3 regions of the Enterobacter sp. MG-EB028 genome follow, and region 1 is predicted to be linked to each of the others. Evidence: predicted binding sites of a transcription regulator. Region 1 holds the regulator's gene; each other region holds the start of a gene.
The links. The regulator PhoB, encoded in region 1, activates phosphate uptake and scavenging genes when phosphate is short. The targets are predictions, from matches to a motif close to CTGTCATAAAACTGNCNNAT.
Positions count from the first base shown of each region.

Region 1 (10,636 bases):
CGGGCGAGTGGGGACACAACCCGCTGCCGTGGATGGATGAAGATGAGCTTAAATACCGCGCCGAGGTGCCGTGCTACTGCGGCAAGCAGGGCTGTATCGAGACGTTTATCTCTGGCACCGGTTTTGCGACCGACTACCATCGCCTGAGCGGTCAGCCGCTCAAGGGGAACGAGATTATGCGTCTGGTGGAAGAACAGGATCCCGTGGCCGAACTGGCGCTCAGCCGCTACGAAATGCGTCTGGCGAAATCGCTGGCGCACGTGGTGAATATTCTTGACCCGGACGTGATTGTGCTCGGCGGCGGCATGAGCAACGTTGATCGACTGTACGCCACGGTACCGAACCTGGTGAAACAGTGGGTCTTCGGCGGCGAGTGTGAAACCCCGATCCGCAAAGCCGTCCACGGCGACTCCAGCGGCGTGCGAGGCGCGGCGTGGTTATGGCCGGAATAAACGCATGTTGTGTTAGTACCCTCTCCCTGTGGGAGAGGGCCAGGGTGAGGGCATCAGACCGAACGATCCCCCCATTTATTCCACCGCAAACACCCTATCCAGCCTGCTATACCCCAGCCCGTTGATTTTCTTCACCTTAATCTGCACCGGAATGCGTTCTTTCATCGCTTCAACGTGGCTGATCACCCCGATGGTTTTTCCAGTGGCGTTCAGCGCGTCGAGCGCATCCAGCGCGGTATCCAGCGTTTCACTGTCGAGCGTGCCGAACCCCTCATCCAGGAACAGGGAATCAATTCGCGTTTTATGGCTCACCAGATCGGACAGCGCTAACGCCAGCGCCAGGCTGACCAGGAAGCTTTCGCCGCCGGAGAGCGTACGCGTATCGCGCACCGCATCGGCCTGCCAGGTGTCGACCACTTCCAGCTCCAGCGCCTCGCTGGCTTTGCGCTGCAGTAGATAACGCCCGTGCAGGCGGTTGAGCTGCTGGTTAGCGAGCCAGACCAGGTTATCCAGCGTCAGCCCCTGCGCGAACTTGCGGAATTTGTCGCCGGTGCTGGAGCCAATCAGCGCGTTCAGATATCCCCAGTCATCTGCCTGGCGCGCGGCCTCTTCAATTTGCAGCATTAACGCCTGCTGATGCTGGCGGTTATCGCTGTCCTGCTTAAGCTGCTGGCGGATCTCGCCCTGATGCGTGGTGTTCTCGCGAAGCCGTTGCGCCAGCTGCTGCAGCTGGCTTTGCAGAGTTGACGCATCCGCATCAAGTTCTTCCGGGCGCAGCGCAAGGTGCGCCTGCAGCTGCTGATTAGCCTGGCCGGAAAGGGCTGCGGCCTGCTGTATCTGGTTTTCCAGCGACTGTTTCAGCTGCTGGAGGTGACTGATAGCGTCGTCGTCCAGCAGGGCCGCAAGGAACGCCTCCCGATCGGCAAAACAGCTCGCTGCGATCGCCGCGGTGAATTGCGTCTGCGACTGCTGCAGGCGCTCGTGCTCCAGCGCTTCCTGCTGCTGCTGGGCGGTGAGCTGGCTTTGCAGCGACACGCATTCATTGTGGATGTCGCGCCAGCCATCAGGAATGGCCGGTTCAGCCTCTTCGCTGTTTGTTGCCGGAAGCGTGTCGAGCAGCGGCTTCAGCGCGTTTATATGTTCCTGAAGCACGCCGTGCTGCGTTTGCTTCTCCTGCCATTGAGAGAATTCCGCTTCGCGGGCGTGCAGCCAGCCGGCTTCATTACCCTCTTCGGGAATGCTAAGCGAGAGTGCGAGCAGGGTGTGTTCCAGCGCCTGGCGGGCGGCCGTCAGCTGCTGCTGATACTGGCGCTCCTGCGCTTCCTGCTCGTTCAGCTGGTTTTGCAGGGTCAGGCGCTGGCTGAGCTGATAAAGCTGCCGCTCGTACTGTTCCTGCTCGTTCATCCATGGCGCGATATCCTCCTGAATATTCAATGCGATATTCAAAGACGCGCAGGCCTCCACCCACGCTTTAGTGAGTGCTTGCTCCTCCTGAGACAAGGCCTGCGCTTCGTCTGTCTCACGCTGGATTTGCTGAGCCAGGGCATTCACCTGCCCCAGCACCAGCAGGCCTTCCTCTTTAAGCGCGGCGACCTCTTTTTCCAGCGCATCACGGCGGCGCTGGTTATCCGTCAGCTCAAGCGACCGGTATTGCTCAACGGCAGGATGGTCACTGGAGCCGCACAGCGGACAGGGTTTGCCTGCCTCAAGCTGTGAGCGATAGCTTTCCAGATCTTTAATCGTCGCTTCACGTTCGCACAGGGCCTTCAGGTCCAGATAGTGCTGGTGTTTCTCTTTGTACCGCTGGCGGCGCAGCGCCAGCGTTTCATTGAGCTTGCTCTGCTCAGCCTGGGCTTTTTGCGCGCTTTCACCGCTCTGGCGCAGGCGTTTTTGCAGCGGCTGATAGCGGGCATGGAGCGACGTCAGCTGCTGACGCAGCGTTCGGGACCGGGACTGCTGCTCCATGGCCGCGCTGACCTCATCCGCCGTCAGCGTCAGCGTATTTTCCGGCATCTCCGCCAGCTTCTGACGTAGCTCAGTCATCCGCGCAGCAAGTGCGGCGAGCTGACTTTTGTCACGGTTTAGCTGTGAGAACTGGGCGCGCCAGCCGGCAATTTCCTGTCCCAGCAGGCGATAACGCTCGTGCTCCGCCAGCCACTGCGCCAGTGCCGTCAGTTCGGCCTGTAGCCGCTCATGGGTACGCAGGGCGGTATTGCGGATCCGCGCGCGCAGTGCGGTTTTAGTCTGTAAGCGAGTATTTACTTCGTTAATTCGCTGCTGGGTTTGCGTCAGACGTGAGGTTTGCTCCTGCTGGTGCTCCCAGAGCGGACGAAGCTGGGCGGCGGGCAGAGCAAGCTGGAGCTTTGCCAGTTCCGGCGCCGCGTTCGTTAGCGCCTGTTGCGCCTGCTGCTGCAGGGCGGTGACGCGCTGCTGCTCCTGCACAAGCTCGTCATGGCGCGTAAGCCACTGAAAATCTTTCTGCTGTCGCTGCTGTTGGGCCAGCAGGGTTTTCTCTTCGTCAGTAAGTGCCTGCAAACTTTGCTGCAACTGCTGCTGTTGCGCTTCGCTGAGCAGCACGACGCCCGCCGCCTGCGCCTCGTACTTTTCCAGCACGCCGCGTGCAGCTTTGTGTTTTTCAAACACCATGGCGGAAATCTGACCGTAGATCTCGGTGCCGGTTAGCTCTTCCAGCAATTCTGCGCGATCGCCCGGTTTGGCATTAAGGAAGGCGGCAAACTGCCCCTGCGAGAGCAGCATCGAGCGGGTAAAGCGGCCGTAGTCCAGCCCGGTGAGCGCCGCGGTTTGCTCCAGTTTATCCGAAACTTTATCGGCCAGAATCTTGCCGTCCTCGCAGCGGGCCAGCTCCACGCGCGGTGCCTGTAAGTTCCCGTCCGGCTGGTTGCGCGCCCGGTTCTGGCTCCAGAAGGCGCGATAGGCAACGCCTTTCACCTCAAACTCCACTTCCGCCAGGCACTCGGCGGTGTCGCGCGTCATCAGGTCGTTTTGCGCCTGAGAGACTTTATTCAGGCGCGGCGTTTCGTGGTAGAGCGCAAGGCAGATGGCGTCGAGCAGGGTGGTTTTGCCCGCACCGGTTGCGCCGGTGATGGCAAACAGGCCGTTGCTGGCAAACGGCTCTGCGGTGAAGTCAATTTTCCACTCGCCCTTGAGGGAGTTGAGATTTTTCAGACGCAGGCTCAGAATTTTCATGCGTTTTCTTCCTCGTCATTGAGGGCGTGCAGGGTATGGCTGAACAGCTCGTTGAGCCGGACGCGCTTCGCATCATCGATCTCTTCCTGCGACAGGCGGCGTTCAAATACCTCTTCTACCCGCAGTTCACTGAGGGTTTCGCGCTGGGTGCCGAGCAGAATTTTCTCGCGCTGCTCGCGGCTGCGGCGCACCAGCAACACCTCTACCGGCAACTCTTCGGTCAGCGCCTGAATTTTCCGCTGTATATCGTGGAGATAGTCGTAGGTGGTGATTTCGATATCCAGCCAGACGGGCGGGTTAAGCTCCGCGCCGCGCCACTGCTCAAGCTGGGCGGTAATGGCGTCCAGATCGCCCTTCAGCACCGCCAGCGGCTGGGTGACCGGTACCTCCAGCGTCTCGACGGCGCTGAGTTTACCCTCGCTGAAGCTCACCAGATGCACGGACTTGGCTTTCCCGGTTTCATCGAAGCTGAGCGAAATAGGGGAACCACAGTAGCGGATATGCTCGCAGCCGCCGATGACCTGGGCACGGTGAATGTGCCCGAGCGCGATGTAGTCGGCTGGCGGGAAGTTTTGCGCCGGGAACGCATCCAGCGTGCCGATATAGATCTCGCGGACAGCGTCACTTTTACTGGCCCCGACGGTGGTGAGGTGCCCGGTGGCAATGACCGGAATGGCCTGTTCACCGCGCAGGGCGCAGGCATCGGCATGCTGCTGGTGGTAATAATCGGTGATGGCCTGTAATAAATGCTGCTGCTTTTCCGCACCCGACAGCCCCGCCTGGCTTTGCAGGATGTCGCGCGGCCGTAAAAACGGAATGGGGCACAGTACCGCCCCCGGGGTGCCGTCGCGTTTTTTCAGGATCTGGGGCGCGTGCCCGGCGCTGGCGACCACGGTGGTATTGAGAAACGCCAGGATGTCGCGGGATTCATTGAGCGTCGCGACGGAATCATGGTTGCCGGCAACAATCACCAGATGACAGCCGGTCTGCTGCAGGTTGACCACGAAGCGGTTGTACAGCTCACGCGCATAGCTGGGGGGCGAGCCGGTATCAAAGATGTCACCCGCCACGATAATCGCGTCCACCTCGTGCGTCCGGGCCGTTTCCAGCAGCCAGTTCAGGAACGCTTCATGTTCAGCCGCACGGCTTTTGCTGTAAAAATTTTGACCCAGATGCCAGTCCGAGGTGTGAAGTATGCGCATAGGAGATCCGTGGCGAAAAACGATGCGGGCGATTATAAACTGTCAGGGAGAGGAAAATAACCGCTGTAATAAAACAACAGTTTGCCATTTGTAGTGGTACTGTTTTTCATAAATCTGTCATAAAACTGACGCATAATGGCGCCGCATTACAAACTTGTAACTTAAATAAGATAAGACAGGGCAAAGTATGGCGAGACGTATTCTGGTCGTAGAAGATGAAGCTCCAATTCGTGAAATGGTGTGCTTCGTGCTCGAACAAAATGGCTTCCAGCCGGTTGAAGCGGAAGATTATGACAGCGCGGTGAACCAGCTGAATGAACCCTGGCCCGATCTGATTCTGCTTGACTGGATGTTGCCCGGCGGCTCCGGACTGCAGTTTATCAAACACCTGAAGCGTGAAGCGCTGACCCGCGATATTCCGGTTGTGATGCTCACGGCGCGCGGAGAGGAAGAGGATCGCGTGCGCGGTCTGGAGACCGGCGCGGACGATTACATTACCAAGCCTTTCTCCCCGAAAGAGCTGGTTGCGCGCATTAAAGCCGTGATGCGCCGAATTTCGCCGATGGCGGTGGAAGAGGTGATCGAAATGCAGGGCCTCAGCCTTGACCCCACCTCACACCGCGTGATGACCGGCGAAAACCCCCTCGACATGGGGCCTACCGAATTTAAACTCCTGCACTTCTTTATGACCCATCCGGAACGCGTTTACAGCCGCGAGCAGTTGCTGAATAACGTCTGGGGAACTAACGTGTATGTCGAAGACCGGACGGTTGACGTACATATCCGCCGCCTGCGAAAAGCGCTGGAACTGAGCGGCCACGATCGCATGGTACAGACGGTCCGCGGCACGGGTTATCGTTTCTCGACCCGTTTCTGAACAATGACAGGAGTGTGACGCGTGCTGGAACGTCTGTCATGGAAAAGGCTCGTCTTTGAACTGATCTTATGCTGTATTCCGGCCCTTCTTCTGGGGGCCTTTCTTGGGCATCTGCCGTGGTTTCTGCTGGCGGCGGTCACCGGGCTGTTAGTCTGGCATTTCTGGAACCTGCTGCGTCTCTCATGGTGGCTGTGGGTTGACCGCAGCATGACGCCGCCGCCGGGAAGCGGCAGCTGGGAGCCGCTGCTGTACGGTCTGCACCAAATGCAGATGCGTAATAAAAAGCGCCGTCGCGAGCTGGGAAGCCTGATCAAACGCTTTCGCAGCGGTGCAGAGTCGCTGCCGGATGCGGTGATCCTGACGACCGAAGAAGGAACGATCTTCTGGTGTAACGGCCTGGCGCAACAGCTGCTGGGTCTGCGCTGGCCGGACGATAATGGTCAGAACATCCTCAACCTTCTGCGTTATCCCGAGTTCACGCTGTATCTGAAAAAGCGTGATTTTACCCGTCCCCACAATCTGAAGCTGAATAACGGTCGCCATCTGGAAATCCGCGTTATGCCCTACAGCGATCGCCAGTGGCTGATGGTGGCGCGCGACGTTACCCAGATGCACCAGCTGGAAGGGGCGCGTCGTAACTTCTTCGCCAATGTGAGCCACGAGCTACGCACTCCGTTGACCGTGCTGCAGGGCTACCTGGAGATGATGCAGGAGCAAACCCTGGAAGGCGCGCCGCGTGAAAAAGCGCTGCACACGATGCGTGAGCAAACGCACCGTATGGAAGGGCTGGTGAAACAGCTGCTGACGCTCTCGAAGATTGAAGCGGCGCCGTCGCTTGCGCTGAATGACACCATAGATGTGCCAATGATGCTGCGCGTCGTTGAGCGTGAAGCGCAGACGTTAAGCCATAAAAAACATCAGCTGACCTTTGAGGTCGACAATACGCTGAAGGTGCTGGGCAGCGAAGATGAACTGCGTAGCGCCATCTCCAACCTGGTGTACAACGCGGTAAACCATACGCCGGAAGGGACGGATATCGTAGTGCGCTGGCAGCATACGCCGACAGGCGCCGAGTTTAGCGTGGAGGATAACGGGCCGGGGATTGCCCCGGAGCATATTCCGCGCCTGACCGAGCGTTTCTACCGGGTGGATAAAGCGCGATCCCGGCAAACGGGGGGGAGCGGACTGGGGCTGGCGATTGTGAAACACGCGGTGAATCACCATGAAAGCCGTCTTGATATCCAGAGTACCCTGGGTAAGGGAACCCGCTTCAGTTTCGTTATCCCGGAACGATTAATTGCCAAAAAGAGCGCCTGACGGCAGGTATGTCATTTTACCTTTCCACGGGTCAGCGTTTGCTGGCCCGTTTGCTTTGCAGTCAAGCGAAACGCGTGTGAATTTTATACGGCTGTCTGTTTTTTGTTCGCATGATTAGCCATGGGTTTTTCTTATAATTAGCGTATTGTGCTGGAGTATATTTTCATGCTGGCATATTGTTCTGGTTTTACGATCCCACCTTGCCTTTAAACGTTATAAGCGTTTAAATTGCCCCCCAGATACTGTCAGACCGACTGTATTTGCGTGGTAAATCGAAAAACTATTCTTCTCCACGCCAGGACGGGAGCATTTCCCGCTGAAATTGAGCAAATTTTCGGCTGTATCGTCCCGTCAGGGGAATCGAAAATCTCAACGTTTTCAACACCACATCCACAGGCAGTAAGGTTTTATGACCCATCACTTAAAATCGCGTGACATTATCGCGCTGGGCTTTATGACATTTGCGCTGTTCGTTGGCGCAGGCAACATCATTTTCCCTCCAATGGTTGGCTTACAGGCGGGTGAACACGTCTGGACCGCCGCGTTTGGTTTCCTGATTACTGCCGTGGGTCTGCCGGTCCTGACCGTTGTCGCGCTGGCGAAAGTCGGCGGCGGCGTGGATAGCCTCAGCACCCCGATTGGTAAAGTGGCGGGCGTACTGCTGGCTACCGTCTGCTATCTGGCCGTTGGCCCGCTGTTTGCGACCCCGCGTACCGCGACCGTTTCCTTCGAAGTAGGTATTGCTCCTCTGACCGGCGACGGCGCGATGCCGCTGTTTATCTACAGCCTGATTTACTTTGCCATCGTGATCCTGGTTTCCCTCTATCCGGGCAAGCTGCTGGACACGGTCGGTAACTTCCTGGCACCGCTGAAAATTGTGGCGCTGATCGTGCTGGCCGTGGCGGCCATCATCTGGCCAGCCGGTCCAATTAGCGACGCGATGGACGCCTATAAAAACGCCGCGTTCTCTAACGGCTTTGTGAACGGCTACCTGACGATGGATACGCTGGGCGCGATGGTGTTTGGTATCGTTATCGTTAACGCCGCGCGTTCCCGCGGTGTGACCGAAGCGCGTCTGCTGACCCGCTATACCATCTGGGCTGGCCTGATGGCCGGCGTGGGGCTGACGCTGCTGTATCTGGCACTGTTCCGCCTGGGCTCTGATAGCGCGATGCTGGTTGATCAAAACGCCAACGGTGCGGCTATCCTGCACGCTTACGTTCAGCACACCTTCGGTGGTGCGGGCAGTATGCTGCTGGCGGCACTGATCTTCCTGGCGTGCCTGGTAACCGCGGTTGGCCTGACCTGCGCCTGCGCAGAGTTCTTTGCGCAGTATCTGCCGCTCTCATACCGTACCCTGGTGTTTATCCTCGGTATCTTCTCCATGGCGGTGTCCAACCTCGGTCTGAGCCACCTGATTCAGGTCTCGATTCCGGTGCTGACGGCGATTTATCCGCCGTGCATCGTGCTGGTGGTGTTGAGCTTCACCCGTCCGTGGTGGCATAACTCCTCACGAATTATTGCGCCAGCCATGTTTATCAGCCTGATTTTTGGTATCCTTGACGGGATTAAAGCATCAGCGTTCGCTGAAATTCTGCCAGCCTGGACACAGCGTCTGCCGCTGTCCGAGCAGGGCCTGGCCTGGCTGATGCCTACCGTTGTTGCACTGGTTCTGGCGGTTATCTGGGATCGTGCTGCAGGGCGTCAGGTCGCATCTAACGCTCATTAATCAACGGCAACAAACTGTTTAACCACGGGGCTTAAGGCCCCGTGGTTTTTTGTTTTTTTCGTGTTGAATGGCAAGATTTAAATGGAAAGCACTAACAAACTTAAACGTGGATTGAGCACGCGCCACATCCGCTTTATGGCGCTGGGCTCTGCTATCGGCACCGGTCTTTTTTATGGCTCGGCAGATGCCATCAAAATGGCCGGTCCCAGCGTTCTGCTGGCGTACATTATCGGCGGCGTGGCGGCGTATATCATCATGCGCGCCCTCGGCGAAATGTCGGTTCACAACCCGTCTGCCAGCTCCTTCTCCCGCTACGCGCAGGAAAACCTCGGCCCGCTGGCCGGGTTTATCACCGGCTGGACCTACTGCTTTGAAATTTTGATTGTGGCGATTGCCGACGTGACGGCATTCGGCATCTATATGGGCGTCTGGTTCCCGGCGGTGCCGCACTGGATTTGGGTGCTGAGCGTGGTGCTGATCATTTGCGCCGTCAACCTGATGAGCGTGAAGGTGTTCGGCGAGCTGGAGTTCTGGTTCTCCTTCTTCAAGGTCGCCACCATCATCATCATGATTGTGGCCGGTTTCGGGATCATTATCTGGGGAATTGGCAACGGCGGGCAGCCGACCGGTATTCACAACCTCTGGAGCAACGGTGGCTTCTTCAGCAACGGCTGGCTCGGGATGGTCATGTCGCTGCAAATGGTGATGTTCGCCTACGGCGGTATCGAGATTATCGGTATCACCGCCGGGGAAGCGAAAGATCCAGAGAAGTCCATTCCGCGCGCCATCAACTCGGTGCCGATGCGTATTCTGGTGTTCTATGTGGGTACGCTGTTCGTGATTATGTCCATCTACCCGTGGAATCAGGTGGGTACCAACGGTAGCCCGTTTGTTCTGACCTTCCAGCATATGGGGATTGCCTTTGCGGCCAGCATTCTTAACTTTGTGGTGCTAACCGCGTCTCTCTCCGCGATAAACAGTGACGTCTTTGGCGTGGGCCGCATGCTTCACGGCATGGCGGAGCAGGGCAGCGCGCCGAAGGTGTTCGCCAAAACCTCACGCCGCGGTACGCCGTGGGTGACGGTGTTGGTGATGACCGTAGCGCTGCTGTTCTCGGTTTACCTGAACTACATCATGCCGGAGAACGTTTTCCTGGTGATTGCGTCCCTGGCGACCTTCGCGACGGTATGGGTATGGATCATGATCCTGCTGTCGCAGATTGCCTTCCGCCGTCGTCTGTCGCCGGATGAGGCGAAAGCGCTGAAGTTTAAGGTGCCGGGCGGGGTGGCGACAACCGTGGTCGGGCTGATCTTCCTGGTGTTTATTATTGGCCTGATTGGCTACCACCCGGATACCCGCATTTCCCTGTACGTGGGCTGTGCGTGGATCGTTCTGTTGCTGATCGGCTGGGTGTTTAAGTGCCGCCGCGACCGCCAGCTGGCGGAAGCGCAGTAATATCCATTTTCCCTCTCCCCGTGGGAGAGGGTTAGGGTGAGGGCATCAGGCCGCACAGATGCCTCCTCCCCCGTCCTCCTCCCCCAATAAATCACGTCATGGTGAGCTATCCTTAACCACCCTGTGGCAAGGTGACGTCAATTTCATCAGAGGGGATTCGTGATGTTAAACGCCTGGCACCTTCCGGTTGCCCCATTTGTTAAGCAAAACAAAGACAACCTTGTGATTACGCTCTGGCTGGCGGGGGAAAACCAGCCTGAACGCGTGACGCTTCGCGCCGAAATTGATAACGAAGAGACCGGGCTGAAAATGCACAAGCTGCGCAGCCAACCGCAGCCGGGGATCACCGCGTGGCGGGCGAATATCGATTTGCGCAGCGGGCAGCCGCGCCGTCGAT
Region 1 covers NZ_CP195079.1:1,057,753-1,068,388, forward strand. Annotated here, with positions in the region: gene mak (fructokinase) at 1-452, shown strand, start outside; gene sbcC (exonuclease subunit SbcC) at 528-3,659, opposite strand; gene sbcD (exonuclease subunit SbcD) at 3,656-4,861, opposite strand; gene phoB (phosphate response regulator transcription factor PhoB) at 5,049-5,738, shown strand; gene phoR (phosphate regulon sensor histidine kinase PhoR) at 5,760-7,055, shown strand; gene brnQ (branched-chain amino acid transporter carrier protein BrnQ) at 7,465-8,784, shown strand; gene proY (proline-specific permease ProY) at 8,866-10,239, shown strand; gene malZ (maltodextrin glucosidase) at 10,402-10,636, shown strand, end outside.

Region 2 (10,636 bases), 1.1 Mb from region 1:
TACGAATGACGATAGGCACCTGCAGCAGCGCCAGCGCAATCACGCCTGCCCAGCCGGAGAAGTGTTCCATTTGCGCAACCACGATGGTGTAAACAAACAGGCCCACGACAATCGACGGAGCGGAAAGCAGGATGTCGTTAATGAAGCGAATCACCTCTGCCAGCCAGGATTTACGCCCGTACTCCGCCAGATAGATACCGGCCATAATGCCCAGCGGCGTACCGAAGACCGTCGCCCACAGGATCAGCAGGCCACTGCCCGCCAGGGCGTTTGCCAGACCACCACCCGCCGTATTTGGCGGCGGCGTCATCTCGGTGAACAGCGCCAGAGACATGCCATCAATACCACGGGTGATGGTGGACATCAGGATCCAGATCAGCCAGAACAGGCCGAATGCCATCGTTGCCATGGAGAGCGTCAGCGCAATGCGGTTTTTGAAACGACGCTTCGCCTGCATTTTGCGGCGGGATTCCGCAAGCTGTGCGGTGCTTTGCATTTCGAGAGTTGCCATCAGCGTGCCCCCTCATTTTTCGCGAGACGCAGGATCATCAGCTTGGAAATCGCCAGAACAATGAAGGTGATAACGAACAGAATCAGGCCCAGTTCCATCAGCGCTGCGACGTGCAGCCCGGATTCCGCTTCGGCAAACTCGTTCGCCAGCGCGGAAGTAATGCTGTTACCCGGCATATAGAGTGAGGCGCTGTCGAGCTGATAGGTGTTACCGATGATAAAGGTGACTGCCATGGTTTCACCCAGCGCGCGACCTAAGCCCAGCATCACGCCACCGATCACCCCATTTTTGGTGAACGGAAGGACAATGCGCCAGATAACTTCCCAGGTGGTACAGCCGATGCCGTAGGCCGACTCTTTCATCATCACCGGGGTTTGTTCGAAAACATCGCGCATCACCGCCGCAATGTACGGAATAATCATAATGGCGAGGATCACCCCTGCCGCCAGAATACCGATACCGAATGCCGGGCCAGAGAACAGGGCTCCCACAAACGGAACGGCTGAGAGAACATTACCCACCGGTTCCTGGAAGTACGTGGCAAACAGCGGCGCAAAGATAAACAGACCCCACATGCCGTATACGATACTTGGGATGGCTGCCAGCAGTTCAATGGCAATACCCAGCGGGCGACGCAGCCAGCCCGGCGCCAGTTCCGTCAGGAACAGCGCAATACCGAAGCTTACCGGAACCGCAATCAGCAGGGCGATGAACGAGGTCACCAGCGTACCGTAAATCGGCACCAGCGCACCGTAGATGTCGTTCGGCGCGTCCCACTCTTTGGTCCACAGGAAGGAGAAACCGAATTTCTGAATGCTCGGCCAGGAGGAGAAAATCAGAGACACGATAATGCCGCCCAGCAGCAATAGCACAATCAGCGCAGCCAGTTTGACCAGCGCGCCGAAAATCATGTCACCTTTTTTACCCGGAGGGTTAAATGCAGGCTTGGTTGCAGCCATAAATTACTCTTCTTTATGAAACGTCTTACGAATATGCCCGGTGGCGCTGGCGCTTACCGGGCCTACAGGATGAACCGTAGGGCGGGTAAGCGTGAGCGCCACCCGCCATCTTCGTCAAAAATATCCTGTTAGTACAGCGCTTTACCGCTGCTGTCTTTCACGTTGGTTTTCCATGCAGCACGGACCTGCTCAACCACGCTGTCCGGCAGGCTGGCGTAATCCAGATCGTTAGCCTGCTTGCCGCCGTTTTTGTATGCCCAGTCGAAGAACTTCAGCACCTCAGCGCCCTGCTCAGGTTTCTTCTGCTCTTTGTGAACCAGGATGAAGGTCGTGGAGGTGATTGGCCACGCGCCTTCGCCTTTCTGGTTAGTCAGATCCTGCGCAAAGGATTTGCTCCAGTCAGCGCCTTTCGCGGCGTTAGCGAAGTTCTCTTCGGTCGGGCTTACCGGTTTGCCGTCAGCAGAAACCAGTTTGGTGTAAGCCAGGTTGTTCTGCTTAGCGTAGGCGTACTCTACGTAGCCGATAGAGCCAGGCAGACGCTGTACGAACGCGGCGATACCGTCGTTACCTTTTCCGCCCAGACCGGTTGGCCAGTTAACGGTAGAGCCGGAACCGACTTTAGATTTCCACTCTTCGTTCACTTTCGCCAGGTAGCTTGTGAAGACGAAAGAGGTACCGGAACCATCCGCGCGGCGAACCACGGCGATATTCTGTGAAGGCAGCTTCAGGCCTGGGTTGAGTTTAGCGATCGCTTCGTCATCCCATTTTTTAATTTTACCCAGGTAGATATCGCCCAGGGTTTTGCCGTCCAGCACCAGCTCGCCTGATTTCAGGCCTGGGATGTTAACAGCCAGCACAACACCGCCGATCACGGTTGGGAACTGGAACAGGCCTTCCTGATTCAGTTTCTCGTCAGACAGCGGAGCGTCTGATGCGCCGAAATCAACGGTATTCGCGGTAATTTGTTTTACGCCACCGGAGGAGCCGATACCCTGATAGTTAACCTTATTACCGGTTTCCTTCTGGTAGGTATCCGCCCATTTGGCATACACCGGCGCAGGGAAGGTTGCACCAGCGCCAGTCAGGCTTGCCGCTGCAAAAGCAGAGAAAGCGCTCAGAGATAAGGTCGCGGCGACAACAGTTGCGACAGTGGTACGCATAACTTTCATAATGTCTCCTGCAAGGATTTCGTAAATCATTGTTTAAGTGGCTACGATGAGCAAAATAGGACAAACAGGTGACAGATAAATGTACGAATTATGACAGTTTTATGACAATGAAAATTTCACTTAAAGAAAAAGGAAACTATATATATTTATCAATGATTTAAGTTGAAACATGGCAGCAGGGTTTCAGTAATATTTTCTTTATGTGACACTGAAAAAATAGCTGAAAATGACAGATTGTCATTAAAAAAGGCTCCACCTGATAGTGGAGCCTGGAAGGATTATTCTACGGTAACGGATTTCGCCAGGTTACGCGGCTGGTCAACGTCGGTGCCTTTGATCAGCGCCACGTGATAGGCCAGCAGCTGCAGCGGAACGGTGTAGAAGATCGGTGCAATCACCTCTTCCACGTGCGGCATCTCAATGATGTGCATGTTGTCGTTGCTGACAAAACCGGCATCTTTGTCGGCGAAGACGTACAGAACGCCGCCGCGGGCGCGAACTTCTTCGATGTTAGACTTCAGTTTTTCCAGCAGTTCGTTGTTCGGTGCCACAACGATGACCGGCATATCCGCGTCAATCAGCGCCAGCGGGCCGTGTTTCAGCTCGCCTGCCGCGTAGGCTTCTGCGTGGATGTAGGAGATCTCTTTCAGCTTCAGCGCGCCTTCCAGCGCAATTGGATATTGATCGCCACGCCCCAGGAACAGAGCGTGATGTTTGTCAGCGAAATCTTCCGCCAGCGCTTCAATGCGTTTGTCCTGAGACAGCATCTGCTCAATACGGCTCGGCAGCGCCTGCAGGCCGTGAACAATGTCATGCTCAACGGAAGCATCTTCGCCTTTCAGACGCGCCAGCTTCGCCACCAGCATCAGCAGAACGGTCAGCTGAGTGGTAAACGCTTTGGTGGAAGCTACGCCGATTTCGGTGCCCGCTTTCGTCATCAGCGCCAGATCGGATTCACGCACCAGAGATGAGCCAGGGACGTTACAGATGGCCAGCGAGCCCAGGTAACCCAGTTCTTTAGACAGACGCAGCGCTGCCAGCGTATCCGCCGTTTCGCCGGACTGAGAAAGTGTGATCATCAGGCTGTTGCGACGCACCGCAGACTTGCGATAGCGGAACTCAGACGCGATTTCCACGTCGCACGGCACGCCCGCCAGGGATTCAAACCAGTAGCGAGAGACCATACCGGAGTTGTAGGAGGTGCCGCAGGCCACGATCTGAATATGCTCGACCTTGCCGAGCAGTTCGTTCGCGTTTGCGCCCAGCTCGCTCAGATCAACTTCACCGTGGCTGATGCGCCCGGTCAGGGTGTTTTTGATGGCGTTTGGCTGCTCGTAGATCTCTTTCTGCATGTAGTGACGGTAAGCGCCTTTGTCGCCCGCGTCGTACTGCAGATTCGATTCGATCTCCTGGCGCTTCACCTGCTCGCCTTTGGTGTCGAAGACGGTCACGCTGCGGCGAGTCACTTCCGCAATATCCCCCTCTTCCAGGAAGATAAAGCGACGGGTGACCGGCAGGAGTGCCAGCTGATCGGAGGCGATAAAGTTTTCACCCATGCCCAGACCGATAACCATCGGGCTACCGGAACGCGCTGCCAGCAGCGTGGATGGATCGCGTGAGTCCATGATCACCGTACCGTACGCACCGCGCAGCTGAGGGATAGCGCGCAGCACCGCATCACGCAGCGTACCGCCCTGTGCCAGCTCCCAGTGCACCAGGTGAGCAATCACTTCGGTGTCAGTTTCAGAGACGAAGGTATAGCCGCGCGCTTTCAGTTCTTCGCGCAGCGGTTCGTGGTTTTCGATAATGCCGTTGTGCACCACCACAATGTGTTCAGACACATGCGGGTGCGCGTTACCTTCAGACGGTTCGCCGTGCGTCGCCCAACGGGTGTGCGCGATACCGGTACCACCGTGCAGCGGATGTTCTTCCGCGGCCTGAGCCAGCATCTGCACTTTACCGAGGCGACGCAGGCGGGTCATGTGCCCTTCTGCATCCACGACAGCCAGACCGGCAGAGTCGTAACCACGGTATTCCAGACGACGTAAACCTTCGAGAAGGATTTCAGCAATATCACGCTGCGCAACTGCGCCAACAATTCCACACATATTTTAGATTCCGAATTTAGGCATGATGCCTGCGTTGTCGCTGACCTGTATTTGCCCTTTCCGGGCGCCCCGAGCCTTGTAGAGAGTGGGGTTATTTTTATGGGTACTGCCTGTGGGGGGAGGATTATGTTATCCCCTCACCCCGACCCTCTCCCCAAAGGGGCGAGGGAGAAAAACACCGCACCGTTCAATTCCCCTCTCCCCTATGGGGAGAGGGTCAGGGTGAGGGGCGTATATTGTTGTTACTTCTTCTTCACCGGGCGTTTCCAGCCCTGCTTGTGTACCTGCGGCACACGGCTTAATACCAGCTCGTTATCGGCGATATCGCGCGTAACGGTTGTTCCGGCTGCAATCGTTACCCCGTTACCCACGGTAACCGGTGCCACCAGCTGTGTATCGGAACCGACAAACACATCATCACCGATGATGGTTTTAAACTTGTTGGCACCGTCATAGTTGCAGGTAATGGTGCCTGCGCCAATGTTCACGTTGTCGCCAATTTCCGCATCGCCCAGATAGGTCAGATGACCGGCTTTCGAGCCTTTACCCAGACGCGCTTTTTTCATTTCCACGAAGTTGCCCACGTGCGCGCCTTCCAGCAGCTCAGCACCCGGGCGCAGACGCGCAAACGGGCCGATGGTACAGGCGGCATCCAGACGGGCATCTTCCACCACGCTGTACGGGCTGATTTCGCAGTCGTCACCGATGACGCTGTTTTTAATCACGCAGCCGGCGCCAATTTTGACGCGGTTACCCAGCGTAACGTTGCCTTCAAGGATAACGTTAGTATCGATCTCAACGTCGCGCCCGTGAGACACGGTGCCGCGCAGATCGAAACGCGCCGGATCGCGCAGCATCACGCCCGCCAGCAGCAGTTTTTCGGCCTGTTCTGACTGATACACGCGCTCCAGGCGGGAAAGCTGAAGACGGTTATTCACCCCTTCGGTTTCGCTAATACGCGCCGGATGAACCGCCGCAATCTCACGTCCTTCCTGGTACGCCATCGCAATGATGTCGGTGATGTAGTACTCACCCTGCGCGTTGTTGTTGTTGAGCTGCGATAGCCAGCGCTTCATGTCCGCGCCATTGGCAATCAGGATACCGGTGTTGATCTCCTGAATCTGACGCTGTTCGTCGCTGGCATCTTTATGCTCAACAATACCCGTGACGTTGCCGTTTTCACGGGTGATACGGCCATAACCGCTTGGATCGTCCAGCACGACGGTCAACAAACCAATGCCGCCCTGTGGTTTGGCAGCACGCAGGCGAGTCAGCGTTTCAACGGAGATCAGCGGAACATCGCCGTAGAGCATCAGGATGTCTTCGTCATCCGCAAAGAAAGGGGCGGCCTGCTGCATCGCATGGCCTGTGCCCAGCTGTTCGGCCTGAAGCACCCAGTTGAGCTTGTCATCGCCCAGCGTCTTTTTAAGCAGATCGCCACCGTGGCCGTAGACAAGGTGGACCTGACGGGCGCCCAGTTCATTCGCTGCATCAATGACATGCTTCACCATTGGCTTTCCTGCCAGCGTGTGGAGCACCTTAGGCAGATCGGAATACATGCGGGTACCTTTGCCTGCGGCAAGGATCACCACGCTCATCGCACTGTTTGACATACGCATCCTGACGGTAGTTTGAGAGAGAAGTAAAAACGTTTGATGCCTAAAATTCTACATCTTTTACATCATGAATTAAGGATCAAAAAAAAAGCCAGCCTGGTATCCAGACTGGCTTTTGTGCTTTTCAAGCCGGTGTTACATCGCTTTTTTGGTCAACTCGATAACGCGCAGTTTCGCGATCGCTTTGGCCAGCTCCGCAGACGCCTGAGCGTAATCCACGTCACCATGAGAGCTGCTAATGTGCTCTTCAGCCTTACGCTTCGATTCCAGGGCTCGCGCTTCGTCGAGATCCTGGCCACGAATAGCGGTATCGGCCAGAACGGTCACACTGCCTGGCTGCACTTCAAGAATGCCGCCGGACAGATAGATAAACTCTTCGTGACCGAACTGTTTAACGATGCGGATCATACCAGGCTTAATGGCGGTGAGCAGCGGTGCGTGACCCGGGAAAATACCCAGTTCACCTTCACTACCCGTTACCTGGATTTTCTCGACCAGACCAGAGAACATTTGTTGCTCTGCGCTGACGACGTCCAGGTGGTAAGTCATTGCCATATCACCCTCCGATTAAGGCGTTAAAGTTTTTTGGCTTTTTCCACGGCTTCTTCGATGGAACCAACCATGTAGAACGCCTGCTCTGGCAGGTGATCGTATTCGCCTTCCATGATGCCTTTAAAGCCACGGATGGTGTCTTTCAGGGAAACGTATTTACCCGGAGAACCGGTGAATACTTCCGCAACGAAGAACGGCTGGGACAGGAAGCGCTGGATCTTACGCGCACGTGCTACCACCAGTTTGTCTTCTTCAGACAGTTCATCCATACCCAGGATGGCGATGATGTCTTTCAGTTCCTGGTAACGCTGCAGCAGGGACTGTACGCCACGCGCGGTGTCGTAGTGTTCCTGACCAACAACCAGTGGATCCAGCTGACGGCTGGTGGAGTCCAGCGGGTCAACGGCCGGGTAGATACCCAGAGACGCGATCTGACGGCTCAGTACCACGGTTGCGTCTAAGTGCGCAAAGGTGGTTGCTGGAGATGGGTCAGTCAAGTCATCCGCAGGTACGTATACCGCCTGAACGGAGGTGATAGAACCGGTTTTGGTAGAGGTGATACGTTCCTGAAGAACACCCATCTCTTCCGCCAGGGTCGGCTGGTAGCCTACCGCTGAAGGCATACGACCCAGCAGTGCAGATACTTCCGTACCGGCCAGGGTGTAACGATAGATGTTATCAACGAACAGCAGAACGTCACGGCCTTCGTCACGGAATTTCTCAGCCATCGTCAGGCCAGTCAGCGCAACGCGCAGACGGTTTCCTGGTGGCTCGTTCATCTGGCCGTAAACCAGGGATACTTTGTCCAGAACGTTGGAGTCGGTCATTTCGTGGTAGAAGTCGTTACCCTCACGAGTACGTTCACCTACACCCGCAAACACGGAGTAACCGGAGTGCTCGATCGCGATGTTACGGATCAGCTCCATCATGTTTACGGTTTTACCTACACCCGCACCACCGAACAGACCAACTTTACCGCCCTTCGCAAACGGACACATCAGGTCGATAACTTTGATACCGGTTTCCAGCAGTTCCTGAGAGCTGGACAGCTCTTCGTAGGAAGGTGCCGCGCGGTGGATAGCCCAACGCTCTTCTTCACCGATGTCGCCCTTCATGTCGATTGGCTGACCCAATACGTTCATGATACGACCCAGTGTTGCTTTACCTACCGGGACTTCGATCGGGTGCTCAAGGTCTTTAACTTCCAGACCACGACGCAGACCGTCGGAAGAACCCATCGCGATGGTACGCACGATACCGCCGCCGAGCTGCTGCTGAACTTCCAGCACCAGGCTCTCGTTACCATTCTGTACCTCAAGCGCGTCGTACACGCGTGGTACGGCGTCCTGAGGGAACTCGACGTCCACCACGGCGCCGATTACCTGGACAATCTTTCCAGTAGCCATCTTGAATCCTCTACGTAATTCGTAAACCTGGTTAAACCGCGGCGGCCCCCGAGACGATCTCGGTGAGTTCCTGAGTAATGCTGGCCTGACGAGCTTTGTTGTAAACCAACTGCAGCTCTTTAATCAGGCTGCCGCCATTATCGGTCGCGGCTTTCATCGCCACCATTCGTGCGGCCTGCTCGCTGGCCAGGTTTTCTACAACGCCCTGATAAACCTGAGATTCAACGTAACGACGCAGCAGGGTATCCAGCAGCGGTTTCGGATCGGGTTCATACAGGTAATCCCAGGCTTTCTGCTTCAGCTCGTCATCTTCTGATGCCGGTAACGGCAGCATCTGAGTGAGCGTTGGAACCTGAGACATGGTGTTAATGAATTTGTTGCTGACAACGTACAGTCTGTCCAGGCGGCCTTCATCGTAGGCCTGCAACATCACTTTAACCGGGCCGATCAGTTCAGACAGGGACGGGTTATCACCCATACCGGTCACCTGAGCGACAATGTTGCCACCAACGGAGTTAAAGAAAGAGACGCCTTTAGAGCCAATCAGTGCCAGATCGCACTGAACGCCTTTATCAGACCAGCCTTTCATATCCGCCAGCAGTTTTTTGAACAGGTTAATGTTCAAGCCGCCACACAGACCACGGTCAGTCGACACCACCAGGTAGCCCACGCGCTTAACGTCGCGTTCTTCCAGGTAAGGGTGCTTATATTCCAGATTACCGTTTGCAAGGTGACCAATCACTTTGCGCATGGTCTCTGCATAAGGACGGCTGGCCGCCATGCGATCCTGCGATTTACGCATTTTGGAAGCGGCGACCATCTCCATCGCTTTAGTGATCTTTTGCGTGTTCTGGACGCTTGCGATCTTACTACGTATCTCTTTTGCGCCGGCCATGAGCTTCTCCTCAATGCCAGGCGGCTTGCCCTGAGACAAGCCGCCGGACGATTACCAGGATTGGGTTGCTTTGAAGGAATCGAGGATAGCTTTCAGCTTGCCTTCGATTTCGTCGTTATAGCCACCGGTCTGGTTGATCTCTTGCATCAGCGGAGCGTGATCACGGTCGACGTAAGCCAGCAGAGCGGCTTCGAAGCTACCGATTTTCGCCAGTTCCACATCTTCGAGGTAACCGCGTTCAGCCGCGAACAGTACCAGGCCCTGCTGAGCAACAGACATTGGAGCGTACTGTTTCTGCTTCAGCAGTTCGGTCACTTTCTGACCGTGGCTCAGCTGTTTACGGGTTGCTTCGTCCAGATCGGATGCGAACTGAGAGAACGCAGCCAGTTCACGATACTGTGCCAGCGCGGTACGGATACCACCGGACAGTTTCTTGATGATCTTGGTCTGAGCAGCACCACCCACACGGGATACGGAGATACCCGGGTTAACCGCCGGACGAATACCGGAGTTAAACAGGTTGGTTTCCAGGAAGATCTGACCATCGGTAATGGAGATTACGTTGGTCGGAACGAACGCAGAAACGTCACCCGCCTGGGTTTCAATGATCGGCAGAGCGGTCAGAGAACCTGTTTTACCCTTCACTTCACCTTTGGTGAAGTTCTCGACGTATTCCGCGTTAACGCGGGAAGCACGCTCCAGCAGACGAGAGTGGAGGTAGAATACGTCGCCCGGGAATGCTTCACGTCCTGGTGGACGACGGAGCAGCAGGGAAACCTGACGATAAGCAACAGCCTGTTTAGACAGGTCATCGTATACGATCAGCGCATCTTCACCGCGGTCACGGAAGTATTCGCCCATTGCGCAACCAGCGTATGGCGCCAGGTATTGCAGTGCAGCAGATTCAGAAGCGGTAGCCACAACAACGATGGTGTTAGACAGCGCGCCGTGCTCTTCCAGTTTACGAACCACGTTAGAAATGGTGGACGCTTTCTGGCCGATAGCCACGTACACACATTTGATGCCGGAGTCACGCTGGTTGATAATGGCGTCGATTGCCATCGCGGTTTTACCGGTCTGACGGTCACCGATGATCAGTTCACGCTGACCACGACCGATTGGGATCATGGCGTCAACGGACTTATAACCAGTCTGCACTGGCTGATCAACGGACTGACGGTCGATAACGCCCGGTGCGATAACTTCGATTGGGGAGAAGCCATCGTGCTCAACCGGACCTTTACCGTCGATTGGCGCACCCAGGGTGTTAACAACGCGACCCAGCAGGCCACGGCCAACCGGCACTTCCAGAATACGGCCAGTACACTTAACCTTCATGCCTTCGGCGAGGTCAGCGTATGGACCCATCACAACTGCACCTACGGAGTCGCGCTCCAGGTTCAGTGCGATAGCGTAACGG
Region 2 covers NZ_CP195079.1:4,852,127-4,862,762, reverse strand. Annotated here, with positions in the region: gene pstA (phosphate ABC transporter permease PstA) at 1-511, opposite strand, end outside; gene pstC (phosphate ABC transporter permease PstC) at 511-1,470, opposite strand; gene pstS (phosphate ABC transporter substrate-binding protein PstS) at 1,599-2,639, opposite strand; gene glmS (glutamine--fructose-6-phosphate transaminase (isomerizing)) at 2,918-4,747, opposite strand; gene glmU (bifunctional UDP-N-acetylglucosamine diphosphorylase/glucosamine-1-phosphate N-acetyltransferase GlmU) at 4,990-6,360, opposite strand; gene ACR42C_RS22970 (F0F1 ATP synthase subunit epsilon) at 6,499-6,918, opposite strand; gene atpD (F0F1 ATP synthase subunit beta) at 6,939-8,321, opposite strand; gene atpG (F0F1 ATP synthase subunit gamma) at 8,353-9,216, opposite strand; gene atpA (F0F1 ATP synthase subunit alpha) at 9,268-10,636, opposite strand, start outside.
Region 2: pstS (phosphate ABC transporter substrate-binding protein PstS) is a predicted target of PhoB. The motif match lies at 2,728-2,747, and genes of this name have one in related genera.

Region 3 (10,636 bases), 480 kb from region 1:
GTTTGGGTCAACTGACGGGGAGATATTTAGCGTAAATTCTGACGAAAAAACAATCTTCCATTAACGGTTGTGTGAGGTGATTATTACAATTTCTTCACTTTTGCACCGTATCAGGCAAAAACTGTGCACCATAGATGTGCAAAACCCTCACCAGAGGCGAGGGTTTGATAGAAAAGTCGTATGAATTATTCGATGTTAGATTCGATAAACCACAGGAACTGATCCAGGTCGCGGGACGCGGCGGTGAAGATGTCTGCGGTATCTTCATCTTTGGCTTCGCTAATCGCTTTGCGCACGTCATTGGCCACAATCGCGTAGCGGTCCGCCAGCTCTTTCAGGTGATCCTGAACGGTATGAATATCCAGCGGGTAGCTTTTCAGTGGCGTTTTGCTGTTGATCACCTGCGTGGTCCCAAGCGCGACACCACCCAGCTGTACGGCACGTTCAGCCATCGTATCGAGGTGTGTCACCAGTGCTGTGCGGAAGCCATCCAGCATTTCATGAACGGCAATAAAGTTTGCACCGCGCATATTCCAGTGGGCCTGTTTGGTGATCAGCGAAAGATCGATGAACTGGATCACCTGGCGATTCAGCAACTCAATGGTCGCCTTTTTGTCGCTATCCGATACATCGTTACGGGTATAAAGCAGATTAGACGCTTTCGTTTTCACCAGTTTAGCGGTACTCATAATCTCATATCCTCTTGATGTTTATGTCCCAGGTAATTACGGAACTAAGTATAGCACCGGATTTTTTCTCTGCGGTCTGGCTGTGCCTATCGGTTTAATAGTAAGAAGGAGTTTGATAATTTAATTGCTTGAAATGAATGGGTAATTTTGAAATTGATACAGATCAATCTTAATTCACCGGAAGGGGAACAGGTGGGAAAGGATATTTCGATAATATGACCAGGTATGTAAGAAATTATAACGTATGAATTTCTGGCCTTTATTCTGCATGGCCGTGAAGCCATGCAGAATATATGGCATTAGCTGATGTCGATTTTCTCTACTTTGGGCTCCGGGCGCATGGTGAGCGTTGAACCCATTGACGCCGCGATAATTGAGCAGAGCGCCAGCGTCTGGGTAAACGTCAGCGTTTCGCCCAGGAACACCATCCCGGAGATCGCCGCAAGGGCGGGCTCCATGCTCATCAGGGTGCCAAATATGCGCGTCGGCAGACGCGTCAGGGCGATCATCTCCAGAGAATAGGGGAGAGCCGTTGAAAGAACAGCGACCGCCAGCCCGATGGGCATGACTGACCATTGCCAGATAGACTCCGTGGCCTGCGCCATACCGATCGGCACAAAAACGATAGCCGCAATCACGGAACCCAGGGCAACCGTTGCCGGGCCATGTTCTTCACCCGCGCGCTGCCCGGTGAGGATATAGACAGCCCAGCAGGCCCCTGCTCCCAGAGCCAGCGCTGCGCCCGTGAGATCAATCTCAGAGACATTCTGGCCGAGCGGCAGCAGGAACCATAAGCCCAGAACGGCCAGCACGACCCAGATAAAATCCACCGGACGACGGGAGGAGAAAAGCGCCACCGCCAGCGGGCCGGTAAACTCCAGCGCGACGGCGATCCCGAGCGGAATGGTCTGGATGGAGAGGTAGAACATATAGTTCATTGCCCCGAGGGAGAGACCATAAAAAAGCAGGGGGAGACGCTGCTCTTTTTTGAAGCGCAGACGCCAGGGTTTGAAAATGACCACCAGTATCGCCGTGCCCAGCACGATACGCAGGGCCGTCACCCCGGGGGCACCCACCAGAGGAAAAAGCGATTTTGCCAGCGAGGCACCGCTTTGGATAGACAACATGGCAATGAGTATGACGGCTACCGGCAACCAGACCGACGACGTGCGGGATAACCCAGGCATCCTTTCTCCTGTCAGCTAATGTCAAATGGAGTAAAGGTTGCAGTGTAAAGGAAATATACAGCTACGGTTGAGACTCTGTTGAAAAAAAAGGCCCGTGAAATCCGTAAAATGGTTAAGCGCTGGTGGATTTATCGCCTGAAAGATTAGGAATAATCTGGATGAATGTAACGGCGCAGACGCGCAATATGGGCGTTTAGTAGGAAAAATCGCATGTGATTTGAAAGAGTTAGCTGATGTTGGAAACGTTCTGTTACAGGAAAGGCCTCATTAGACATCACGAATCACAAAGAGTTTCGCAAATTTTTTTGATATATTTAAAACTTACGGACTTACTTGAAGCACATTTGAGGTGGTTATGAAAAAAATTGCATGTCTTTCAGCACTGGCCGCTGTACTGGCTGTTTCCGCAGGTACCGCTGTAGCTGCTACTTCTACTGTAACCGGTGGTTACGCTCAGAGCGATATGCAGGGCGTGATGAACAAAACCAACGGTTTCAACCTGAAGTATCGTTACGAGCAGGATAACAACCCGCTGGGCGTGATCGGTTCTTTCACCTACACCGAGAAAGATCGTACTGAAAACGGCGCATACAACAAAGGCCAGTACTACGGTATCACCGCTGGTCCAGCTTACCGTCTGAACGACTGGGCAAGCATCTACGGTGTTGTAGGTGTTGGCTACGGTAAATTCCAGCAGACCGAAAACCAGGGTCTGAACCGCACTGCAAGCACCAGCGACTACGGCTTCTCCTATGGCGCAGGCCTGCAGTTCAACCCAATCCAGGACGTGGCTCTGGACTTCTCCTATGAGCAGAGCCGTATCCGCAACGTTGACGTTGGCACCTGGATCGCGGGCGTAGGTTACCGCTTCTAATCACTCCGGTGATGAAATAAAAAATCCGCCCAATGTGGCGGATTTTTTTTTTGCCTTTTCCCTCTCCCTGCGGGCTGAGGAATCCCCAGTAATTTTTAAGCAGAAGCAATAAGGTTGTTTCAGAACGATTTAAGGTTTTCAGCGACGCCCTGGTCCGGCTGTAAATCGCCGAAGCGTTTCCGTAAGGCCGGGGCGAGGCGCACGGATGCGCCGAGAGGGCGTGGCCTGCAGGGATGCAGGCTCATGCCCGACCCGATAGCCTGAAGGAATAAGCTGAGGGCACCGCGAAGCGGCGATTTACCGCCGGGAGCCCGGGTCGCCAGGGCGGTGGCGATTGAGCCGCCCTGGCACGTTCACCGGTCATGTCCTTACAGAGTAGCAAGGAACATAAAGTGAACGGAATGACCACCGGAGCCGTAAGTTCCCCTCACCCCAGCCCTCTCCCTCAAGGGAGAGGGGGGCGTCCATGCAAACATTATTTTGTGGGGATCCCTCAGCCCTGTGGGAAAGGGCCAGGGTGAGGGCATCAGACCGCACGAGACGGCAGAAACTACTTACTCTTAATATCAAAAATATCCGTACCCAGATGGTTGTAGTCAACTTTCTGTAACTTGAAGTTGGTAACGTACACTGGGGGCGCTTTCTTGTTGGAGATAAACGGGTAACTATTTTTTATCTCTTTGGCCTTAATCCCCGTCCACTGTGAGAAGAACTGCAGGAAATCATTCGCCGAGCGCCGCGCTTTAATGACGCGATGCGTTTTATCATCACTCGACAGCACCATAAACGGCACCTGGAAGTTCTGCTGGAACTGGTCGTCGTGCGCCAGATACTGGACTTCTTTGCCACGCTCTTTAAACGCCAGCCCGTGATCCGAGAAATAGACCACAGAGAAGCTTTCGCCCGTGTTGCGCAGCTGATCATACAGCTTGCTGAGAAGATCGTCAGTTTGCGTCATGGTGTAGAGATAACAAGAGGTCTCTTTTGACTGCACAAACTCTGCGTATTTCCCGCCAGTGCGATCGCAGGCCTGCGGGTGCGATCCCATCAGGTGGAGAACAATCAGCTGAGGCTGGGTGCGCGGGGTAGCAAAGACCTGCGCCGTCATCTTCAGCAGCGCCTCGTCTTTGGTGTTTTTGTCGGCTTCAAAGTCGCCGCTCTTCAGGAACTGCACTTCGTCAGCACGCTTAGCAATACTGGCGATGGCCGTGTCGTATTCGCCAATTTGCCCCTGATTGGAGAACCACCAGGTCTGAAAACCGGCGCGGTTGGCCAGCGTAACAAAATTATCCTGATACTGAGGTTTGCCATCCACCACGCGGTTCAGCGTCAGGCCAAGCGATTTCTGCGTCGAGCCGCTGGCCGCAACATAATCGGTAAACAGGGTGCCGTTGACCGAGCTGGCAAACGGCGTGTTATTCCAGTGCCCGCCGAAGGCACCCAGTGCGTCGCGACGTGCGCTCTCGCCAATCACCACCACGTAGGTATGATATTTCGGCTTAACCGCCAGCACGTTCCAGGTGTCTTTCATATTGGAAAGTTCAGCCATGCGCGCCTGCTCGTCGAGAACCTCTTTATTGTTGACAACGACGTCTTTAACGAAGCGGAAAACCGGATAGCCGATATTGATGAGCCTTAGCTTACCGTCCCAGGGAATATTCTGGATGGGGGCGACGAACGCCACGGCAAGGCTGAAGACCAGACAGAGTATTTCGATTTTACCCCAGGATTTTTTCTCGCCCGACCGACGGCGGATGGCGATAACGCCCAACGCGAAGATGAATAACCCTACCACGTAGCTGTACCACGGGAAGATCGTCAGGATCTCCGTCGACTCTTCCATGTTGGTCGAGTGCAGCGCCAGCAGGGTATTAAAGTTTGGCGAGCCGTAGGCCTGACCAAACGGGAAATACATCGCAGCAACCAGCGAACAGACCCCCACAAACGCTTTCTGCACGCGCGGGGCACTCCTCCACAGTACGTGGAGCACACAGGTGAAAGCCACCGCATAAAGCAGGCTGAAGGGATAGCCGAGCGCAAAGTTAATCAGCAGCGACTGCAAAAAGTAAAATCCCGTCCACGGGCTTAACCGGCTGCGGGTAACGATGGTATCTATCAGGGTTACATTCATAGGTCACTATCACAAAAACGCCATGTGCTCACCCTGGCGCCAAGGGTCAAAGCCTGCCGGACAGTGCGTGGAAAGGGAATGAGAGGTCCGCTTCAGCGAGCCGCAAATTGTGCAGGGCTGCAAGAAGATAGTGCGAGCGTGAATTAAGGTCAACAGTTGCTAAACAGATGTTTTGCGAAGGGGGCTGCAAATCCGCAAAAATAATCGGGAATTGGTCAGTTTACAGCGGAAATGTGACAGAAAAATGAAGCGGCGTACCGCAACGCCGCTTAGTGGGAAGGTTTGTCGTCCTGATGCGGTTTGTTGTTAAACATATCGCACAGCATGTTCAACAGCATTAAGCGCACTTTAAAAGGAGAGTGGGTAAACACGGTCATACACCTCTTGAATTCGTTCATAAGACCTCCTGATTTTTGATCCCTTCGATCCGTGAAGGGTGACTGCATTACATACAGATATAGCACAGGCTATATTGTATAGCTATGGCTATTTCGTTAATTTTTTGTGCTTGCAGAGCTATGGTTTACAATGTGCGCTCTCGATACCGGGCGCTGGAAGCGTCACCCCACTGAGGAAGTACAATGAACCGTCGTGCAGGTAAGCCAACAATGAGGAAAACGACGCAACTGGTGAATGTTGAAGAACATGTCGAAGGTTTTCGCCAGGTCCGTGAGGCGCACCGGCGTGAACTAATTGATGATTATGTTGAGCTGATTTCCGATCTGATCCGCGAGGTCGGGGAAGCGCGTCAGGTTGATATGGCCGCCAGGCTGGGGGTTTCGCAGCCGACGGTCGCGAAAATGTTAAAACGTCTGGCCTCGGTGGGCCTTATTGAAATGATCCCCTGGCGCGGCGTGTTTCTGACGCCGGAAGGGGAGAAGCTTGCGCAGGAGAGCCGCGAGCGTCACCAGCTTGTCGAGAATTTTTTGCTGGTGCTGGGCGTCAGCCCGGAAATTGCCCGCCGGGATGCGGAAGGAATGGAACACCACGTTAGCGAAGAGACGCTGGTGAAGTTTCGTGAGTTTACCCTTAAATATGGTCCCTCCGCTGAATGAAAATCCCTGGACTGCAGGCCCTGTCACGCGATCGTTTCTTCCATCTCTTATTAATTATTGGCGCAGCGTTAAGCCTGTTTGTGCCGTTTGCGCCACAGGCCTGGTCTGCGGCGATTGACTGGCGCACCATCATTACCCTGAGCGGGTTAATGATGCTGACCAAAGGGGTCGAGCTGAGCGGCTATTTTGACGTGCTGGGCCGTAAAATGGTGCGCCGTTTTGCCACCGAGCGCAGGCTGGCCCTGTTTATGGTGTTCTCCGCTGCGGTATTGTCAACGTTTCTGACCAACGACGTGGCGCTGTTTATCATCGTGCCCCTCACGCTCACGCTGCGTAAGCTGTGCGAGATCCCGGTCAGCCGCTTGATCATCTTTGAAGCGCTCGCCGTTAACGCGGGTTCTCTGTTGACCCCTATCGGCAACCCGCAAAATATCCTCCTCTGGGGACGTTCCGGTCTGTCGTTCGCTGCCTTTACCTGGCAGATGGCGCCTCTCGCGCTGGTGATGATGCTGTCGCTGTTGGCAGTGTGCTGGTTCGCGTTTCCGGATAAAAAGCTGCAATACCATAGCGGGACCACGGGCCCGCAGTGGCAGCCGCGGCTGGTCTGGAGCTGCCTCGGGCTGTATATCGTCTTTCTGTTTGCCCTGGAGCTGAAGTACGAGCTGGCGGGCGTCCTGCTCGTCGCTGCGGGCTTTGTCGTACTGGCACGGCGCGTGCTGGTGAGCGTGGACTGGACGCTGCTGCTGGTCTTTATGGCGATGTTTATTGATGTGCATCTTCTTATCCAGCTTCCGGTACTGCAAAACGTTCTGCACAGCGTCAGCGGCTTGTCGCAGCCGGGGCTGTGGCTGACGGCGATTGGCCTGTCGCAGTTTATCAGCAACGTGCCTGCCACCATTCTGCTGCTCAACTACGTTCCGCCGGACACGCTGCTGGCCTGGGCGGTTAACATTGGCGGGTTTGGGCTGCTGCCCGGCTCCCTGGCAAACCTGATCGCCCTGCGCATGGCCAACGACCGCCGCATCTGGTGGCGCTTCCATCTCTGGTCGATTCCGATGCTGCTCTGGGCTGCGGCGATCGGTTTCGGACTATTCCTTCTCATATAGTGCGCAATTTGTCAGTTTTTCCTGGCAAACGTATAGCAACGTCCTAGCTTTAGTGAACGGCATAGTGTGATGCCGCTCACTGACAGGACCGTTGCTGAACTATGGCTGAAGATCAAAACCCGCCTGCTGACGAGCAGGACAGAAACAATAATGAGCGTAAGCGCCCGGGCAAGAAACCGTTAATTATCCTCGGCATTGTCGTGGTGGTAATGGTCGTTGTGGCGCTGGTCTGGTGGTTTTTAACCCGTAACGAAGAGACGACCGACGACGCCTTTACCGACGGCGATGTGGTGACGATTGCCCCCAAGACGGCGGGCTACGTTACCGAGCTGCGCGTGCGCGATAACCAGCGTGTGAAAAAGGGCGACCTGCTGGTAGTCATCGATCCGCGTGATACCACCGCGCAGCGCGATCAGGCTCAGGCGCAGCTTGGGCTGGCTATCGCGCAGCTCCATCAGGCCCAGGCGCAGCTGGCGCTCTCAAAAGTGCAGTATCCCGCCCAGCGTGATGAAGCTAAAGCGCAGGTGCTGAAAGCGCAGGCCGATCTGGCGAACGCGCAGGCAGAGTACCGTCGCCAGCGCGGCGTCGACCCGCGCGCGACCACCCAGCAAAGTATTGATTCCGCGAATGCTCAGCTACGCAGCGCCCAGGCTGGTCTGGCCAGCGCCCAGGCGCAGCTGGAAGTGGCGGAGCAGGTTCAGCTGCAAATTCGACAGCAGGAGACCAACGTCGAAGCCCGCGAGCGTCAGGTCGATCAGGCCAAAGCGCAGCTGGAAACCGCCAACCTGAACCTCTCTTACACCGAAGTCCGCGCTCCGTTCGACGGCTTTGTCACCAAACGCAACGTGCAGCCCGGCACGCTGGTGCAGGCGGGCACCGCGCTGTTCTCGCTGGTTTCCCCGAACGTGTGGGTGGTGGCGAACTTTAAAGAGTCCCAGCTTGAGCGCATGAAGCCCGGCGATAAGGTCAGCGTCTCCGTGGATGCCTGGCCGGATATGGAACTTGAGGGCCATATCGACAGCATCCAGCAGGGCAGCGGTTCGCGCTTCTCCGCCTTCCCGTCGGAAAACGCCACCGGTAACTTTGTGAAGATTGTTCAGCGCGTGCCGGTAAAAATCGTCATTGATAAAGGTCTTGATCCAAACAAGCCGCTGCCGCTGGGGCTGTCGGTTGAACCGAAGGTTACCGTGGAATGACGGATCACAGCCACGATAACTGGAAGCCCGCCAGCAATCCGTGGGCGGTGGCGATTGTCGTCACCCTGGCGGTGTTTATGGAAATTCTGGACACCACCATCGTCAACGTCGCGCTGCCGCACGTTGCGGGGTCGCTCTCGGCCAGCTATGACGAATCCACCTGGGTGCTGACCAGCTACCTGGTGGCGAACGGCATCGTGCTGCCCATCTCGGCGTTCCTGAGCCGGCTGTTTGGCCGCAAGCAGTTCTTCCTGATCTGCATCGTGATGTTTACCATCTGCTCGTTCCTGTGCGGCATTGCCACCGAGCTGTGGCAAATTATCCTGTTCCGCGTGATGCAGGGCTTCTTTGGCGGTGGGCTACAGCCCACCCAGCAGTCGGTGCTGCTCGACTACTTCAAGCCGGAGGACAGGGGCAAAGCGTTCGGGCTTTCCTCGATCGCGATTATCGTTGCGCCGGTGCTCGGCCCGACGCTGGGCGGCTGGATCACTGACAACTACTCCTGGCGCTGGGTGTTCTTTATCAACATCCCGGTGGGGATTGTCACGGTGCTGGCGATCTACCAGTTGCTGGAAGATCCGCCGTGGGAGAGCAAATCAAAAGAGAAGCTGACAATTGACTGGACAGGGATCGGCCTGATCGCCCTTGGTCTCGGTTGTTTGCAGGTGATGCTCGACCGGGGCGAGGATGACGACTGGTTCTATTCGAACTTTATCCGCACCTTCGCGGTGCTGACGCTGGTCGGCATTATCGGCGCAATCTACTGGCTGATGTATGCCAAAAAGCCAGTGGTGGATCTGCACTGCATGAAGGACCGCAACTTCGCGATCTCCAGCCTGCTGATGGCGGGGATGGCGATGATCCTCTACGGCAGCTCGGTGGTGATCCCGCAGCTGGCGCAGCAGGATCTGGGCTATACCGCCACCTGGTCCGGGCTGGTGCTCTCGCCCGGGGCGGTGCTGATTGTGTTAACCATCCCGCTGGTGCTGAAGCTGATGCCGGTGGTGCAGACGCGCTGGATCATCGCCTTTGGCTTTACCTGTCTGGCGGTGTCGTTCTTCTGGTCGCGCACGCTGACGCCGGATATCGACTTCGAAACGCTGGTGCTGTTCCGCAGCGCCCAGTCGATAGGTCTGGGGTTCCTGTTTGTGCCGCTCACCACCATCGCCTTTATCTCGATACCGAGGCGGCTCAACGCCGATGCGGCGGCTCTGTTTACCATGTTCCGCAACGTGGCGGGGTCCATAGGGATTTCGCTCTCGACGGCCGCCATCACCGAGCGCGCGCAGGCGCACAGCGCGCACCTTGCGTACCACGCCTCGCCGTTCAACGAGCAGTTCCAGCTGGCGATACGCGAGAGCGCGCAGGCTATTCAAAACTTCACCACCCAGGTGGGTGACCCTACGGGAATAGCCACCGGGAGGATGTACCAGACGATGATCGAGCAATCGCGCTTTTTGGCCTACATCGACGTCTTCACCATCCTGAGCGCGGTGGCCTTGTTACTGATTCCGTTTTGTTTGTTGCTCTCGCCGGTTAAGAGCGAGGGGAGTGCAGGAGCACATTGATGATACACAGACGTTTACACCCCCTGATGATAGTGATGCTGCTGGTGGGCTGCGCCGTCGGGCCGGACTACCAGCAGCCTGCGCCGCCCGCCGTTACGCACTGGAACGATAAGGGCGACAGCGCGGTGAAATCGCAAACCACCTCCGCCGCGACCAATCCCCGCTGGTGGAAAACCTTCGGTTCGCCGCAGCTCGACAGCCTGGTTGAGCGCGCCATCGCCGGAAACCTGACCCTGCAGCAGACGGTGCTGCGCATCGCCGGGGCGCGTGAACAGATTAACCAGGCGGGCGGGGCATTTTTCCCGTCGGTGAACGGCAATCTGCAGGCGACGCGCCAGCAGCTCGGGCTGGAAGGGGAGCTGAAATCCCACGGCGTTTACGACCAGCTGGATAATGTCGATCCTGAACTCAGAGGCGCGCTGGGGCCGCTGACGCAGCCGATTAACCTCTACCAGGGCAGCTTCGACGCCCAGTGGGAAATCGACCTGTGGGGCAAGGTGCGCCGTCAGGTGGAGGCGGCGGAGGCTCAGCAGAAGGCGGCTATAGAGCAGCGTAATGACGCGCTGGTGTCGCTGGAAGCCGAAGTGGCGCGCGCGTGGCTACAGCTGCGCGGGGCGCAGAGCATTATTGCCACCCTGAATACCCAGATTAAAAGCGCCCAGCAGACGTTGGATCTGACCGAAAGCCGCCAGCGGGGCGGGCTGTCGCCGCAGATGGATGTGGAAAACGCCCGGGCGCAGCTGGGCAACCTCGAAGCGCAGCTACCGCAGTATCAGGCGCAGGAGCGCCAGGCGATGAACGGCCTGGCGATCCTGCTCGGCAAGCCGCCG
Region 3 covers NZ_CP195079.1:1,534,547-1,545,182, forward strand. Annotated here, with positions in the region: gene dps (DNA starvation/stationary phase protection protein Dps) at 186-689, opposite strand; gene rhtA (threonine/homoserine exporter RhtA) at 989-1,876, opposite strand; gene ompX (outer membrane protein OmpX) at 2,232-2,750, shown strand; gene ACR42C_RS07285 (phosphoethanolamine transferase) at 3,301-4,881, opposite strand; gene mntS (manganase accumulation protein MntS) at 5,151-5,279, opposite strand; gene mntR (manganese-binding transcriptional regulator MntR) at 5,463-5,936, shown strand; gene ACR42C_RS07300 (anion transporter) at 5,933-7,042, shown strand; gene ACR42C_RS07305 (HlyD family secretion protein) at 7,144-8,238, shown strand; gene ACR42C_RS07310 (DHA2 family efflux MFS transporter permease subunit) at 8,235-9,806, shown strand; gene ACR42C_RS07315 (efflux transporter outer membrane subunit) at 9,806-10,636, shown strand, end outside.
Region 3: ACR42C_RS07285 (phosphoethanolamine transferase) is a predicted target of PhoB. The motif match lies at 4,888-4,907, and genes of this name have one in related genera.